Regions from separate parts of the Streptomyces sp. SLBN-31 genome, predicted to be linked through region 1. Evidence: riboswitches for the same ligand, from Rfam matches in the RefSeq annotation. Region 1 holds a riboswitch; the other holds the start of a gene.
What was found. A riboswitch is a leader RNA that binds a small molecule or an ion and turns the genes downstream of it on or off. The one in region 1 is predicted to bind cyclic di-AMP.

Region 2: linked by a shared signal. The riboswitch ahead of FBY22_RS37610 (transglycosylase family protein) and the one ahead of FBY22_RS01120 (NlpC/P60 family protein) in region 1 are both predicted to bind cyclic di-AMP.

Annotation. Positions count from the first base shown of each region.
Region 1 covers NZ_VFNC01000001.1:224,927-232,167, forward strand. Annotated here, with positions in the region: gene FBY22_RS01110 (C40 family peptidase) at 1-912, opposite strand, end outside; gene FBY22_RS01115 (hypothetical protein) at 1,322-1,675, shown strand; gene FBY22_RS01120 (NlpC/P60 family protein) at 1,734-2,900, opposite strand; cyclic di-AMP (ydaO/yuaA leader) riboswitch at 2,909-3,079, opposite strand; gene pcrA (DNA helicase PcrA) at 3,322-5,805, shown strand; gene FBY22_RS01130 (M23 family metallopeptidase) at 5,864-7,241, opposite strand, start outside.
Region 2 covers NZ_VFNC01000003.1:6,841-14,081, reverse strand. Annotated here, with positions in the region: gene FBY22_RS37620 (cytochrome P450) at 124-1,464, shown strand; gene FBY22_RS37615 (transglycosylase family protein) at 1,619-2,611, shown strand; cyclic di-AMP (ydaO/yuaA leader) riboswitch at 2,760-2,977, shown strand; gene FBY22_RS37610 (transglycosylase family protein) at 2,981-3,664, shown strand; gene eno (phosphopyruvate hydratase) at 4,020-5,306, shown strand; gene FBY22_RS37600 (septum formation initiator family protein) at 5,415-5,891, shown strand; partial or broken gene FBY22_RS45830 (DUF501 domain-containing protein) at 5,915-6,364, shown strand; gene FBY22_RS45565 (Ppx/GppA phosphatase family protein) at 6,518-7,241, shown strand, end outside.

The DNA of each region.
Region 1 (7,241 bases):
GGACCGCGAGACCCGGCGGCCGGCGTCGATCTGGGCGTATGTCGTGCGGGGCAGGGAGACGCCCGCGGAGCGGTACGCGGACAGGACGAGGCCCGAGCAGTCGAAGGCGTCCGGGCCGGTGGCGCCCCACACGTAGGGGCTGCCGAGCTTGGAGTAGGCGTACTGGACGGCGGCCGCGGCACGGGAGTCGGGTGCCTGGGCCGTGGCCGGGGCGGGAACCTGGAGCCCGACGCGTCCGTCCGTGCCCGACCGGGACGCGCGGCCCGTACCGCCGCCGTCCAGCCCGAGCCGTGCGCGCTCCTCGGGCGACAGGCCGGACAGCAGCCGTCGTGCCGCGTCCAGCTTGCCGGTGATCGTCTTCTTCTGTCGCGCCAGTTCGGCCTGCCGTGCCTTCAGTGAGGTCAGCTCGGTGCGTGCGGTCCCGCGCAACTGCTGGATCTCCCGCAGCTGTTCGCGTACGCCCGCGACGGCCGCCGCCTGCCGGGTGCCGACCCGGTCGACGAACTCGGCGCCGTCCAGGTACCGGTCGGGATCGCTGGAGAGGACGAGCTGCACCGCGGGGTCCAGCCCGCCGCCCCGGTACTGCGCCGCCGCCACCGAACCCAGCGCTTCCCGCGCCGAGTTGAGCCTTTCCGTCTTGCGTGCCGCCTCGTCCCGCAGGGTCGACAGGCGGTCCTCGGCGGTCTGCGCCTTCTCCTTCGCGCCGTCGTACTTCTGGGTGGCGGTCTCGGCCTCCTGGTAGAGCCGGTCCACCTTCGCCTTGACCTGTGCCGGAGTCAGCCGCGGCTCGGCGTGCCCGGTCCCGTCGAAGGCCGTCGCGGTCGCGGCGCCCGCCAGGGCGATCGTGAAGGCCGTACGGGCGGTGCTGCCGCCCAGTGATGATCGCCGACCGGGCTTGCGATGCGCTGCCACCTGGGCTGCACGTCCTCTCGTACGACGACCCCGTCCGGGGCGGCTTACGCGTCCGGCGGCGGCCCGCACAGGGGGAGCGGGCCGCCGCCGGACCTTCTCGGCGGTGGTGGCCGACTGCCGCCCCTGGCCCGGGCGGCGGTGGGGAGCCGGTCACCTGGGGAAGGACGCTAAACCTGGCGGTGTCGGTCCGGTAACGCATTGTGCGGAAGTGCCTTGAGTGGGGCGGCCGGTGACCGTGTACGACCGTGATCCAGGCCATGCCTCGTCGGGTTCACGCGGTGCGCTGACCGAAGTGACGGTTTTCGGGTGTCCCCGGGTGGCGGGGTGCTATGGCGCATATATGCGGCCGGCGAAGTGGGGGAGGGCCGGTGTCGGGTGCCCCGGGCGCCCCTGTCTAAGCTCCGGCCTCATGGACGTACTCATCCATCTCTTCGTCGGCCTGCACATCGTCGGCATCGCCGCGCTGCTCGGCGGCTTCCTCACCCAAATGAAGGCGATGGGGCAGGGCACGGCCCGCTTCGTCCCCGGCATGCTGCACGGGGCGCTGACCATGCTGCTCACCGGCGCGATCCTGGTCGGCCTCAACCAGGCCGACGACCACCACGTCAACAACGTCAAGATCGGCCTGAAGCTGGCCCTGCTGATCGTGATCCTCGGCCTGGTCTACGTGAAGCGGGACGAGGAGAAGGTGGACAAGAGCATGTTCGCCCTGGTGGGCGCGCTCACCACGGCGAACATCTTCATCGCGGTGCTGTGGACCTGACGTAGGCGCGTGGGGGTGCGGGGGGCGCACGGCGAAGGCCGCGCGCCCCATTGGTGCGTCAGGCCGGTCGGACCACGCTGTGGATGATGGACTCGCCGCCGTAGTAGATCGACTCCTCGCGGACGTACGCGCCCGGCTTCGGGGCGTGGATCATCATGCCGTTGCCGATGTAGATGCCGACGTGGCTGATGTCGTCGTAGAAGAAGATCAGGTCGCCGGGCTGGGCGTCGGTGAGGGAGACGGTGGTGCCGGCGTTCACCTGGTCGTAGGTGGTGCGGGGAAGCGTGACGCCGGCGGCCTTCCAGGCGGCCTGGGTGAGGCCGGAGCAGTCGTAGGAGTCGGGTCCTGTGGCGCCCCAGACGTACGGCTTGCCGATCTGCGCGCGGGCGAACGCGATCGCCTTCGCGGCCTTGGTGGCGTACGAGGTGTCAGAGGTGCCGGTGCCGGTTCCAGTACTGGTGCCGGTGCTGGAACCGGACGTGGAGCCGCTGTCCTGGGCCGCGGCCTCGGCCTGCGCGGCCGCCTGCTGCTTGGCCAGCTCCGCGGCCTTGCGGGCGGCCTCCTCCTGCTTCTGCTTCTCGATCTCCGCGAGCCGCGCCTTCTCCTCGGCCGTCAGCTTCGACAGCAGTTCGCGCGCGGAGCTGAGCTTGCGCTGCACCGTGGACTTGGCGGTCTGCAGGTCGCTCTGCGTCCGGGTGAGCGTCTCCAGGCTCCGGGAGGCCTCCTCGCGCTTCTTCATCGTCGCCGACTGCTCGGCGAAGTAGTCGTCGACCGCGGTCTTCTGACGTGAGGTCAGCCGGCCCATCAGCTGGGTCTGGTCGAAGTAGTCCTGCGGGGAGTCGGCGAGCAGGAAGGTCGCGGTGTCGGGTGCGGCGGCCCCGGTGCGGTACTGGGCGGCCGCGAACGAACCGAGCTCCTCGCGCTCCTGGTTGAGCTTCTGGGCGCGCTGGGCGACGTCGTCGAGGAGGGTGTCCACCTGCTTGCGCTGCTTGGTGGTCTTCTCCTTGGCCGCGTTGTACTTCTCGGTGGCCGACTCGGCCTGGCGGTAGAGGTCGTCGACCTTCTTCTCGACCTCCTCGATGCTGGGCCGGCCGTCGGTGGAGGGTGCTGCGTTGGCCGTCTGGGACAGCAGTGCCACGGAGGTGAGGGTGGCCGTGGCGAGAGCGGGGGTGCGTATGCCTGCTACGCGCGTTCCCGCGGGGCGCGACTTGCGGTGCGACGCCAAGGGAGGCGACTCCTTCCATGTTCCGCCTACCGAGTTAGCTGTCGGGTTCGGGCGGGTGGTTCGGAAGGGTTGCCCTACGGTCCGCTCCCCGTGAGGGGTCGGGCCGATTCACCCCGAGGTCGGTTGGGTCCCCGGCTCCGGACGGCGCGGCGGCGCCCCGGACTCGGCGGAGGCCACGCGGCCCGGCGACGTTCGCCGGTGGGGGTCGTATGGCCTTGCGGAACGGTAGCCAACTCGTGTGGCCCATGTGAAGGACGATGTTCGATATGCCCGATACATTTTCGTGACCTTTGGTCAACCTTCCGCCGCTGGTCACAGATCGTGACGGAAGGGTGTGGCAGCGTGCGCGGCGGTATCGGATCCGGCGATGTTCTCAGGGCGGCGGCGGGCTGTCAGTGGGGCCCCCTAGACTCGGAGAGCGATGAGCAGCCTCTTTGACGACAGCTTCCTGGCGGACCTCCAGGCCCCCCGCGGCCACGAGGAGCCCCCGCCGCCGCCCGAGGACGATCACGTACCGGAGCCGGTTCCGGACGATCTGTTCGGCGGGAAGTTCGACGTGCCGCCGGACCGGGACCCCTACTACCGCGACGGCGCCCCGCGCCCGGCGATCGACCCGGCCGCGCTCCTCGACGGGCTGAACGAGAACCAGCGCGCGGCCGTCGTGCACGCCGGCACCCCCCTGCTCATCGTCGCCGGCGCCGGCTCCGGCAAGACCCGTGTGCTCACCCACCGCATCGCCCACCTCCTGGGCTCGCGGAGCGTGCACCCCGGCCAGATCCTCGCGATCACCTTCACCAACAAGGCCGCCGGTGAGATGAAGGAGCGTGTCGAGCAGCTCGTCGGCCCGCGCGCGAACGCGATGTGGGTGATGACCTTCCACAGCGCGTGCGTGCGCATCCTGCGCCGCGAGAGCAAGAAGCTCGGCTTCACCTCCTCGTTCTCGATCTACGACGCCGCCGACTCCAAGCGCCTGATGGCCCTGGTCTGCCGGGACCTGGAGCTCGACCCCAAGCGCTATCCCCCGAAGTCCTTCAGCGCCAAGATCAGCAACCTGAAGAACGAGCTGATCGACGAGGAGGACTTCGCCGCCCAGGCCACCGACGGCTTCGAGAAGACCCTCGCCCAGGCCTACGCCATGTACCAGTCGCGGCTGCGCGAGGCGAACGCCCTCGACTTCGACGACCTGATCATGACGACGGTCAACCTGCTGCGTGCCTTCCCGGACGTCGCCGAGCACTACCGCCGCCGCTTCCGGCACGTCCTGGTCGACGAGTACCAGGACACCAACCACGCGCAGTACGCGCTGGTGCGCGAGCTCGTGGGCACCGGCGCCCACGACGAGGACGTCCCGCCGAGCGAGCACGACGTCCCGCCCGCCGAACTGTGCGTCGTCGGTGACGCCGATCAGTCGATCTACGCCTTCCGCGGCGCGACGATCCGCAACATCCTCCAGTTCGAGGAGGACTACCCGGACGCGACCACGATCCTGCTGGAGCAGAACTACCGCTCCACCCAGACGATCCTCTCCGCGGCCAACGCCGTCATCGAGCGCAACGAATCCCGCCGCCCGAAGAACCTGTGGACCAACGCCGGCGCGGGCGCCCGCATCACCGGCTACGTCGCCGACACCGAGCACGACGAGGCGCAGTTCGTCGCCGACGAGATAGACCGTCTCACCGACGCGGGCGACGCGAAGGCCGGCGACGTCGCCGTCTTCTACCGCACCAACGCCCAGTCCCGTGTCTTCGAAGAGGTCTTCATCCGCGTCGGCCTGCCCTACAAGGTCGTCGGCGGCGTCCGCTTCTACGAGCGCAAGGAGGTCCGGGACGTCCTGGCCTACCTGCGCGTCCTCGCCAACCCCGAGGACTCGGTGCCGCTGCGCCGCATCCTCAACGTCCCCAAGCGCGGCATCGGTGAGCGCGCCGAGGCGATGATCGACGCTCTCTCCCAGCGCGAGAAGATCAGCTTCCCGCAGGCGCTGCGCCGCGTCGACGAGGCGTACGGCATGGCCGCACGGTCCACCAACGCGGTCAAGAAGTTCAACACGCTGATGGAGGACCTCCGTACGATCGTCGACTCCGGCGCGGGCCCCGCGACCGTCCTGGAGGCGGTGCTCGAACGGACCGGCTATCTCGCCGAGTTGCAGGCCTCGACCGATCCGCAGGACGAGACCCGGATCGAGAACCTCCAGGAACTCGCCGCCGTCGCCCTGGAGTTCGAGCAGGAGACCGCGGAGGGCGAGGCCTCCGGCGGACTCGCCGACTTCCTGGAGCGGGTGGCCCTGGTCGCCGACTCGGACCAGATCCCGGACGAGGACGAGGACGGCTCCGGAGTCATCACGCTGATGACCCTGCACACAGCCAAGGGCCTGGAGTTCCCGGTGGTCTTCCTCACCGGCATGGAGGACGGCGTCTTCCCGCACATGCGCGCCCTCGGCCAGGCCAAGGAGCTGGAGGAGGAGCGGCGGCTGGCGTACGTCGGCATCACGCGCGCGCGTGAGCGGCTGTACCTGACCCGCTCGTCCCTGCGCAGCGCCTGGGGCCAGCCGTCGTACAACCCGCCCTCCCGCTTCCTGGAGGAGATCCCGGCCCACCACGTCGACTGGAAGCGCACCGGCGCCACGGCCCCGGTGTCCTCCGGCCCCGCGTCCGGAGTGGCCGCCTCCCTGTCGTCCTCCCGCTCGCGCTCCTCGGCGTCGGGCGCGTCGGGCTTCGCCACGCGCCGCACGTCCGAGAAGCCGGTGGTCTCCCTGGCCGTCGGCGACCGGGTCACCCACGACCAGTTCGGGCTCGGCACGGTCGTCGCGGTCAAGGGCACCGGCGGGAACGCGGAGGCGACGATCGACTTCGGCGACGCCAAGCCCAAGCGGCTGCTGCTGCGGTACGCGCCGGTCGAGAAGCTCTGACGCGAAACGGCCCCCGCTGCTTCTCAGGAGCGGGGGCTCGTACGGCGGTCGGGTACGCCTACGTCGGGTTGAGACCGTGGCTGCGCAGCCACGGCAGCGGGTCTATGGCCGAACCGCCCGCCGGGTGCACCTCGAAGTGCAGGTGCGGGCCGGTCGAGTTGCCCGAGTTGCCGGAGTACGCGATCGGCTGGCCGGCCTTGACCGTCGTACCGGAGGCGACGCGGTAGGTGGAGAGGTGGCAGTACCACGTCTCCGTGCCGTCCTTCGCGGTCACGATCATCATGTTGCCGTAGGCGCTGTTCCACTGCGTGCGGACGGTGCCGTCGGTCGCGGCCATCACCGTCGTGCCGTAGGAGACGGGGAAGTCGATGCCGGTGTGCACGGACATCCAGTTGATGCCCGCCTGGCCGAAGTAGGCGCTCAGCCCCCGCTGGGCGACCGGGAGGGCGTACTTGGGGCGCAGCCGCTCCTTGCGGGCCGCCTCCGCGGCCGCCTTCTTCTTCTCGGCCTCCTGCTGCGCCTTGAGGTCGATGCGTTCCTGGGTCCGGCTCGCCCGGTCGGCGAAGTCGTCGGCGCCCGCGGACAGGCTCTCGAGCTGGGAGTCCAGCTTGTTGTTGGCGGCGGCCGGTTTCACCGGCTGCGCGGCCGAGGCGGTCGCCGAGCCGTCGTCGGAGGAGAAGGTGCCGACGGAGGCCGCCGCGATGCCCGCGACCCCCATCACACAGGCCGAGGGGACGGCGATGGTCAGCAGCGCCGAGCGCTTGGGGGGTGTACGGCGGCGGGAGCGGGAGGCGTTCCGCGAGGCCGCGCGCGACGCCGGAGCGGGCGTCGTCTCCTCCTGGTCGTCCAGCAGTGGCGTTACGGCGGGCAGCTCACCCGTGGCGGTCGACTCGCCGTCTTCGTGCGGCTGTTCCTCGTAGCCGTCCTGGGGGTGTTCCTCGTACCCGCCGTGCTCGACCTGCTCGAAGACCGCGGTGGCCTGCTGCCCGGAGGGTTCGCCTGCCGCGGGTGTCTCTCCGTCGGAGTTCCACTGCGTGGCGTCGTACGCCCCGGTGTCGAAGGCCTGAGTGCCCCACTCCCAGTGCTGGGTCTGGTCGTTGGAGGCGGCAGCCTGGTCGGGCTGCAGCCAGGCGCTCGCGTCCCAGTGGCCGGAGGTGTCGTTCCCGGTGGCCTGCGGCGGGATGGCGGAGAGCTGCTGGTACTCGCCGGTCCAGGCGGTCGTCTCGTAGACGCCGGTGTCGTAGGCGGCGTGGTGCTGGGCCGCGTACGCGTCGTAGTGCGGGGTCCGGTGATCGCCGGTGGACCAGTGGGCCGTGTCGTACGAGCCGGTGGCGTCGCCGGGGAGGTTGCCGAAGAGGGGGTCCGCGGCGAAGGTCGTCGTCGCGTGCGCGCCGGTCTGGAAACCGGTCGCCTCGTAACCGCCGTACGTGGTGAAG
Region 2 (7,241 bases), on a different contig from region 1:
CCCGCGCCCGCCACCCCGGCCTCAGCGACCCGCACCCCCGCGCCCGCGACACCCGCGACCCCCGAGCCCGACGCCCCCGCCACCCCGGTGGAGCCCGCCACCCCGGTGGAGCCCGCCACCCCGGTGGAGCCCGCCACCCCGGCGGAGCCCGCCACCCCGGCGGAGCCCGCCACCCCGGCGGAGCTCACCACCCCCGCGAGCCCCGACCTCTTCACCTGGGAATTCGCCACCAACCCCTACCCCGCCTACGCCTGGCTCCGCACCCACGCCCCCGTGCACCGGACGACCCTGCCCAGCGGGGTCGAGGCCTGGCTGGTCACGCGTTACGCCGATGCCAAGCAGACCCTCGCCGACAACCGGCTCTCCAAGAATCCGGCCCACCACGACGAGCCCGCGCACGCCAAGGGCAAGACGGGCATTCCCGGTGAGCGCAAGGCCGAGTTGATGACGCATCTGCTCAACATCGACCCGCCCGACCACACCCGGCTGCGCCGCCTCGTCTCCAAGGCGTTCACGCCCCGCAGGGTGGCCGAATTCGCGCCGCGCGTACAGCAGTTGACCGATCGGTTCATCGACGGGTTCGCGGGGAAGGGCGAGGCCGACCTCATCCACGAGTTCGCCTTCCCACTCCCCATCCATGCGATCTGCGACCTGCTCGGCGTCCCCCGCGAGGACCAGGACGACTTCCGGGACTGGGCGGGGATGATGATCCGGCATCAGGGCGGGCCCAGGGGCGGGGTGGCGCGGTCGGTGAAGAAGATGCGCGCCTATCTCGCCGACCTCATCCACCGCAAGCGCGCCGCCCTCCCGGACACCCCCGCCCCCGGCGAGGACCTCATCTCCGGTCTGATCCGAGCCTCCGACCACGGCGAGCACCTCACCGAGAACGAGGCCGCGGCGATGGCCTTCATCCTGCTCTTCGCGGGGTTCGAGACCACCGTCAACCTCATCGGCAACGGCACCTTCGCCCTCCTCGCCCACCCCGAGCAGCGCGCCCGCCTGCAGAGCTCCCTCGCCGCGGGCGAACGCGGCCTGCTGGAGACCGGCGTCGAGGAACTCCTGCGCTACGACGGCCCGGTGGAGCTCGCCACCTGGCGGTTCGCCACCGAGCCGCTGACGATCGGCGGACAGCACATCGCGGCCGGCGACCCCGTCCTCGTCGTTCTCGCCGCCGCGGACCGCGACCCCGCCCGTTTCACCGAACCCGACACCCTCGACCTGTCCCGACGCGACAACCAGCACCTGGGATACGGCCACGGCATCCACTACTGCCTGGGCGCCCCGCTGGCCCGGCTGGAGGGCCAGACCGCCCTCGCGACGCTCCTCACGCGGCTGCCGAACCTCCGACTGGCCGGGGAACCGGGGGAGTTGAGGTGGCGGGGCGGGCTCATCATGCGCGGACTCCGCACGCTCCCGGTCGAGTTCACCCCGGTCGACGTATCGCGTCCGACCGCGCAAACGTGACACGCGCTCAAGTCTGTGATCTTCACGTGATCTACGCGGCATTAACTTGTGACAAGTGATCGGTAGCCGCTACGTTCACGGATCAACAGCGGCGCGAGGTTTGGCCCAAGCTTCACGCGCCGCGGTCACTGCTGTCTCGCGAAAGGCCCTCCGCATGCTCTCCGGGAACGGTCGTCACCGTCGCCCCCGCCAGGCTCCGGCTCTCCTCGTCGCGGCCGGAGTGACCGGCTCCGCCATCGCGATCCCGCTGTTCGCCGCGGGTGGCGCCAGCGCCGCCGACGGGACCACCTGGGACAAGGTGGCGCAGTGCGAGACGGGTGGCTCCTGGAGCGAGAACAGCGGCAGCGGCTTCTACGGCGGCCTGAAGCTGTCCCAGGCGGACTGGGAGAAGTACGGCGGCCTCGACTACGCCCCCCGGCCCGACCTGGCCAGCCGCAACCAGCAGATAGCCGTCGCCGAGAAGCTCCTGGACGCCGAAGGGGTCGGCGCTTTCCACACCTGTGGACTGACGTCGGGGCTCAGCAAGGACTCAGGGTCGGCCGACGTGGACACCGGCATCGGGGGCGGATCATCCGACTCGTCCGGTTCTTCTGACAGTTCGGACTCCACCGGTTTGTCCAATTCGTCGGGTAACGCGTCGAGCGACTCGTCCGGCGACTCCGCCTCCTCGGACGCGTCCGGTTCACCCTCGGCCTCTCCCGGCTCTTCCTCGCATTCCAGTGGCAAGTCCAGCAAATCGGACAGCTCGGCCTCGCCCTCCACCTCGACTCCGAGCGCGTCCCAGGGTGCCGGCGACTCGTCCGCGGGACGGGCGAAGAGTGACGAGTCGGACAATTCTCAGCAGGCCCTGGGCTCTTGGAGCCTCGTCGACACCGGAGCCGTCGACTCCGCGACGACCGGCAGTGGCACCGCCGGCACCGGCAAGCACCGCGGCGCCAGTGCCGACGAGAGTGCCGACGGCGGCGCCGCGAAGGCCGCCGCGCACGACTCGTACACGGTCCGCACCGGGGACACTCTCGCCTCCATCGCCGACTCCCTTGACGTGGACGGCGGATGGCGCGCCGTCTATGACGCGAACAGGCAGGCCATCGGTACCGACCCGAACCACATCTTCACCGGTCAGACCCTGGATCTCCCTGCCGAATAGGGCGAAATACGGCGGGAGTTCACGTCACGCTTCGCGTTGAATGTCCGGTTTGGCGAAAGTGTGGGATGAGTCTCAGAAGCCCTGATCGTCTTTGAAATTCCGCGGATTCCGTGTCTACGGTCATGACCGCTCGGCAACCCGAGCCCCGTCTGCCGCAACGCCGAATCCTGCCAGCGGCCGTACGGGAACAGTCGTCGCTTGACAGCGCCGTAGGCAGGAGCGGGGGACCCAAGGTAAGTGCCCCACCGGGTGGTTGACGGTGGTGGCTCGGGGTGAAGCCGCGGCTCGCGAGAGCGAGGCCGCGGCCGGGCAACTCAACCGGCCCGAACCCGACAGCTCACCTCGCAGGCGTCGGTGAGGGGATCCACCATGCTGTTTTCCGGCAAGGGCAAGCACCGTCGTCCGTCCAAGGCCACCCGCGCTGCCGCGCTCGCCGGTGTCACCGGTGTCGCCATCGCCGCCCCGCTGATGGCGGCCGGCAACGCCTCCGCCGCCACCGCCTCCGAGTGGGACGCCGTCGCCCAGTGCGAGTCGGGCGGCAACTGGTCCATCAACACCGGCAACGGCTACTACGGCGGCCTGCAGTTCTCCGCCTCCACCTGGGCCGCGTACGGCGGTACCGCGTACGCCCCGCAGGCCAACCAGGCCTCCAAGTCCCAGCAGATAGCCGTCGCCGAGAAGGTCCTCGCCTCCCAGGGCAAGGGCGCCTGGCCGGTCTGCGGCACGGGCCTGTCCAGCGCCGCCTACAACGGCGCCGGTGCCTCCACCGGCTCGTCGAGCAGCACCACCACCCGCTCGACCGCCGAGCAGCAGGCCTCCCGCTCCTCCGAGCGTCCGGCCGCCAAGAAGTCGACCAAGACCGTCACCACCCCGACCGGCAAGAAGGTCAAGAAGGGTGACGGCGAGTACAAGGTCGTCAAGGGCGACACCCTCAGCTCCATCGCCGCCGAGCACAAGGTCAAGGGCGGCTGGAAGAAGCTGTTCGACCTGAACAAGGGCATCGTCGAGGACGCCAACCTGATCTACCCCGGTCAGCAGCTGCACCTGAAGTAAGGCACAGCCGAACCACAGGCCCCGCACATCCGTGTCCCCCACAGTGGGGGCACGTGAGGGCCACCCCCGTCCCCATGGGCTCCCCGCTCCGGTGCGTCTTCCCCCGTACGCACCGGAGCGGGGCTTTTCTCTGTCCGGCGTAGGCCCGTCGCCCGTCCGTCGTCGCCCGGGATACATGCTGTGTTCACCCGTCTTTGTTCCGTGGGTGAACAATAGGTACCGTCTGTCCTTGTCCACGGGACGGTCGGTCGGCTGGCCGATGGCCCCGGGGCGGTTAGGCTCTAGTCGCAAGGCTGAGGTGGGGCCTGGAAAGGCCCATGTGCCCCGCACAACCAGCGTCACATCCAAGAAGGAGATGCTCGTGCCGTCCATCGACGTCGTCGTAGCCCGGGAAATCCTGGACTCCCGAGGCAACCCCACGGTCGAGGTCGAGGTCGGCCTCGACGACGGCAGCACGGGTCGTGCCGCCGTCCCGTCCGGCGCCTCCACGGGCGCCTTCGAGGCCATCGAGCTCCGCGACGGCGACCCCAACCGCTACAAGGGCAAGGGTGTCGAGAAGGCCGTCCTCGCCGTCATCGAGCAGATCGGCCCGGAGCTGGTCGGCTACGACGCCACCGAGCAGCGCCTGATCGACCAGGCCATGTTCGACCTGGACGCCACCGACAACAAGGGCTCGCTCGGCGCCAACGCCATCCTCGGCGTCTCGCTCGCCGTCGCCCACGCCGCCTCCGAGGCCAGCGACCTCCCCCTCTTCCGCTACCTGGGCGGCCCGAACGCGCACCTGCTGCCGGTGCCGATGATGAACATCCTGAACGGCGGCTCGCACGCCGACTCCAACGTGGACATCCAGGAGTTCATGATCGCCCCGATCGGCGCGGAGACCTTCTCCGAGGCCCTGCGCTGGGGCGCCGAGGTCTACCACACCCTCAAGTCCGTGCTGAAGTCCAAGGGCCTGGCCACCGGCCTCGGCGACGAGGGCGGCTTCGCCCCGAACCTGGGCTCCAACCGTGACGCCCTCGACCTGATCCTCGAGGCCATCAAGCAGGCCGGGTACGTCCCCGGCGAGCAGATCGCCCTCGCGCTCGACGTCGCCGCCTCCGAGTTCTACAAGGACGGCAAGTACCAGTTCGAGGGCAAGGACCGCTCGGCCGCCGAGATGACGGAGTACTACGAGGAGCTCGTGGCGGCCTACCCGCTCGTCTCCATCGAGGACCCGCTGTTCGAAGACGACTGGGCCGGCTGGAAGGTCCTCACGGACAAGCTCGGCGACAAGGTGCAGATCGTCGGCGACGACCTGTTCGTCACCAACCCCGAGCGCCTGGCCCGCGGCATCGAGGAGGGCACCGCCAACGCCCTGCTGGTCAAGGTCAACCAGATCGGCTCGCTGACCGAGACCCTGGACGCCGTCGAGTTGGCCCAGCGCAACGGCTTCAAGTGCATGATGTCCCACCGCTCCGGCGAGACCGAGGACGTCACCATCGCCGACCTCGCCGTCGCCACCAACTGCGGCCAGATCAAGACCGGCGCCCCGGCCCGCTCCGAGCGCGTCGCCAAGTACAACCAGCTGCTGCGCATCGAGGAGATCCTCGACGACGCCGCGGTGTACGCGGGCCGCAGCGCCTTCCCGCGCTTCAAGGGCTGAGCCGCAAAGGGTCAATCCTGAGCCAGTCGTACGTACGTCCCCGCACCGGTCCCGTACCGTGTGCGGGGACGTACGCACGTGTGAACGGCATGAACGGGAGGCGGGGACATGGCCGTGAAGGACCGGGACCGGTTCTCCACCGCGACCAGGCTCAGACTGCTCGGCGAGCAGACGGCGGCCCGGGTCTACCGCTCCCAGACCAAACGGCAGGCCCACCGCTCCCGGCTGACGGGCCGCGCCGCGCTGCTCGCCCTGGTGCTGTGCACCCTCGTCGTGGCCCTCGCCTACCCGATAAGGCAGTACGTCTCCCAGCGCGCCGAGATCTCCGACCTGCAGCGCCAGGAGCAGCAGGCCAAGGAGCGGGTCGAGCAGCTGCGCGACCTCAAGGCACGCTGGCAGGACGACTCCTACGCCGAGCAGCAGATCCGGCAGCGCCTGCACTACGTGATGCCGGGCGAGACGGGATACGTCGTCGTCGACCCGGACCGCGCCAAGCGGTCGCGCGCCGAACGGGACGCCGCCGACCGCCCGTGGTACGCGAACGTCTGGGACGGGGTCGACAAGTCCGACGCCTCCGACCAGTGACCTGACCAGAAAGACAGTTCTCAGTGGAAACGCCTCCGCCGCCCACCCCGCGCACCGAGCCCACCGACGCCGACGTCGAGGCCTTCAAGCAGCAGCTCGGGCGGCCGCCGCGCGGGCTGCGCGCGATCGCCCACCGCTGCCCGTGCGGACAACCGGACGTCGTGGAGACGGCGCCCCGGCTGCCGGACGGCACGCCCTTCCCGACGACGTACTACCTGACGTGCCCGCGCGCCGCCTCGGCGATCGGCACGCTGGAGGCGAACGGCGTCATGAAGGAGATGACGGAGCGGCTGCGGACCGACCCGGAGCTGGCCGCCGCGTACCGTGCCGCGCACGAGGACTACATCCGGCGGCGCGACGAGATCGAGGTGCTGGAGGGCTTCCCGAGCGCGGGCGGCATGCCGGACCGGGTGAAGTGCCTGCACGTGCTCGTGGGCCACTCCCTGGCCGCGGGCCCGGGCGTCAACCCCCTGGGCGACGAGGCCATCGCGATGCTCCCCGAGTGGTGGCTCAAGGGCCCGTGCGTGCAGCCGCTGGCGGCACCGGACCCGGCGGACGAGTTCCCCGGCGAGGAGGCCGAGGAGGACCCGACCGTGGTCCGCAGCGGCTTCTTCTCGGCCCGGCCGATGACGCCCAGGGGCTTCAGCCGGGTCGCCGCGGTCGACTGCGGCACCAACTCCATCCGGCTGCTGGTCGCCGACGTCAACCCCGGCACCGGCGAACTGCTGGAGCTGGACCGGCGCATGACGATCGTTCGGCTCGGCCAGGACGTGGACCGCACCGGCCGGCTGGCCCCGGAGGCGCTGGAGCGCACCTTCGCGGCCTGCCGGGAGTACGCGGAGGTGATCCGCGACCTGGGCGCCGAGAAGGTCCGTTTCGTGGCCACCTCGGCCTCCCGGGACGCCTCCAACCGGGACGACTTCGTGCAGGGCGTCGTCGACATCCTCGGCGTCGAGCCCGAGGTGATCTCCGGTGAGCAGGAGGCGGAGTTCTCCTTCACGGGGGCGACCAAGGAACTCAAGGGCCGCGACGACCTCGCCCGGCCCTACCTGGTCGTGGACATCGGAGGCGGGTCGACCGAGTTCGTCGTGGGGGACGACCACGTGCGGGCGGCCCGCTCGGTGGACGTCGGCTGTGTGCGGATGACCGAGCGGCACCTCGTGGTCGACGGCGCGGTCACCGACCCGCCCTCCGAGGAGCAGATCGCGGCCATGCGGGCCGACATCGAGCGGGCCCTGGACCTCGCGGAGGAGACGGTGCCGCTCGGCGAGGCGCGGACGCTGGTCGGGCTCGCCGGATCGGTGACCACCGTGTCGGCCATCGCCCAGGAGCTGCCCGAGTACGACTCCG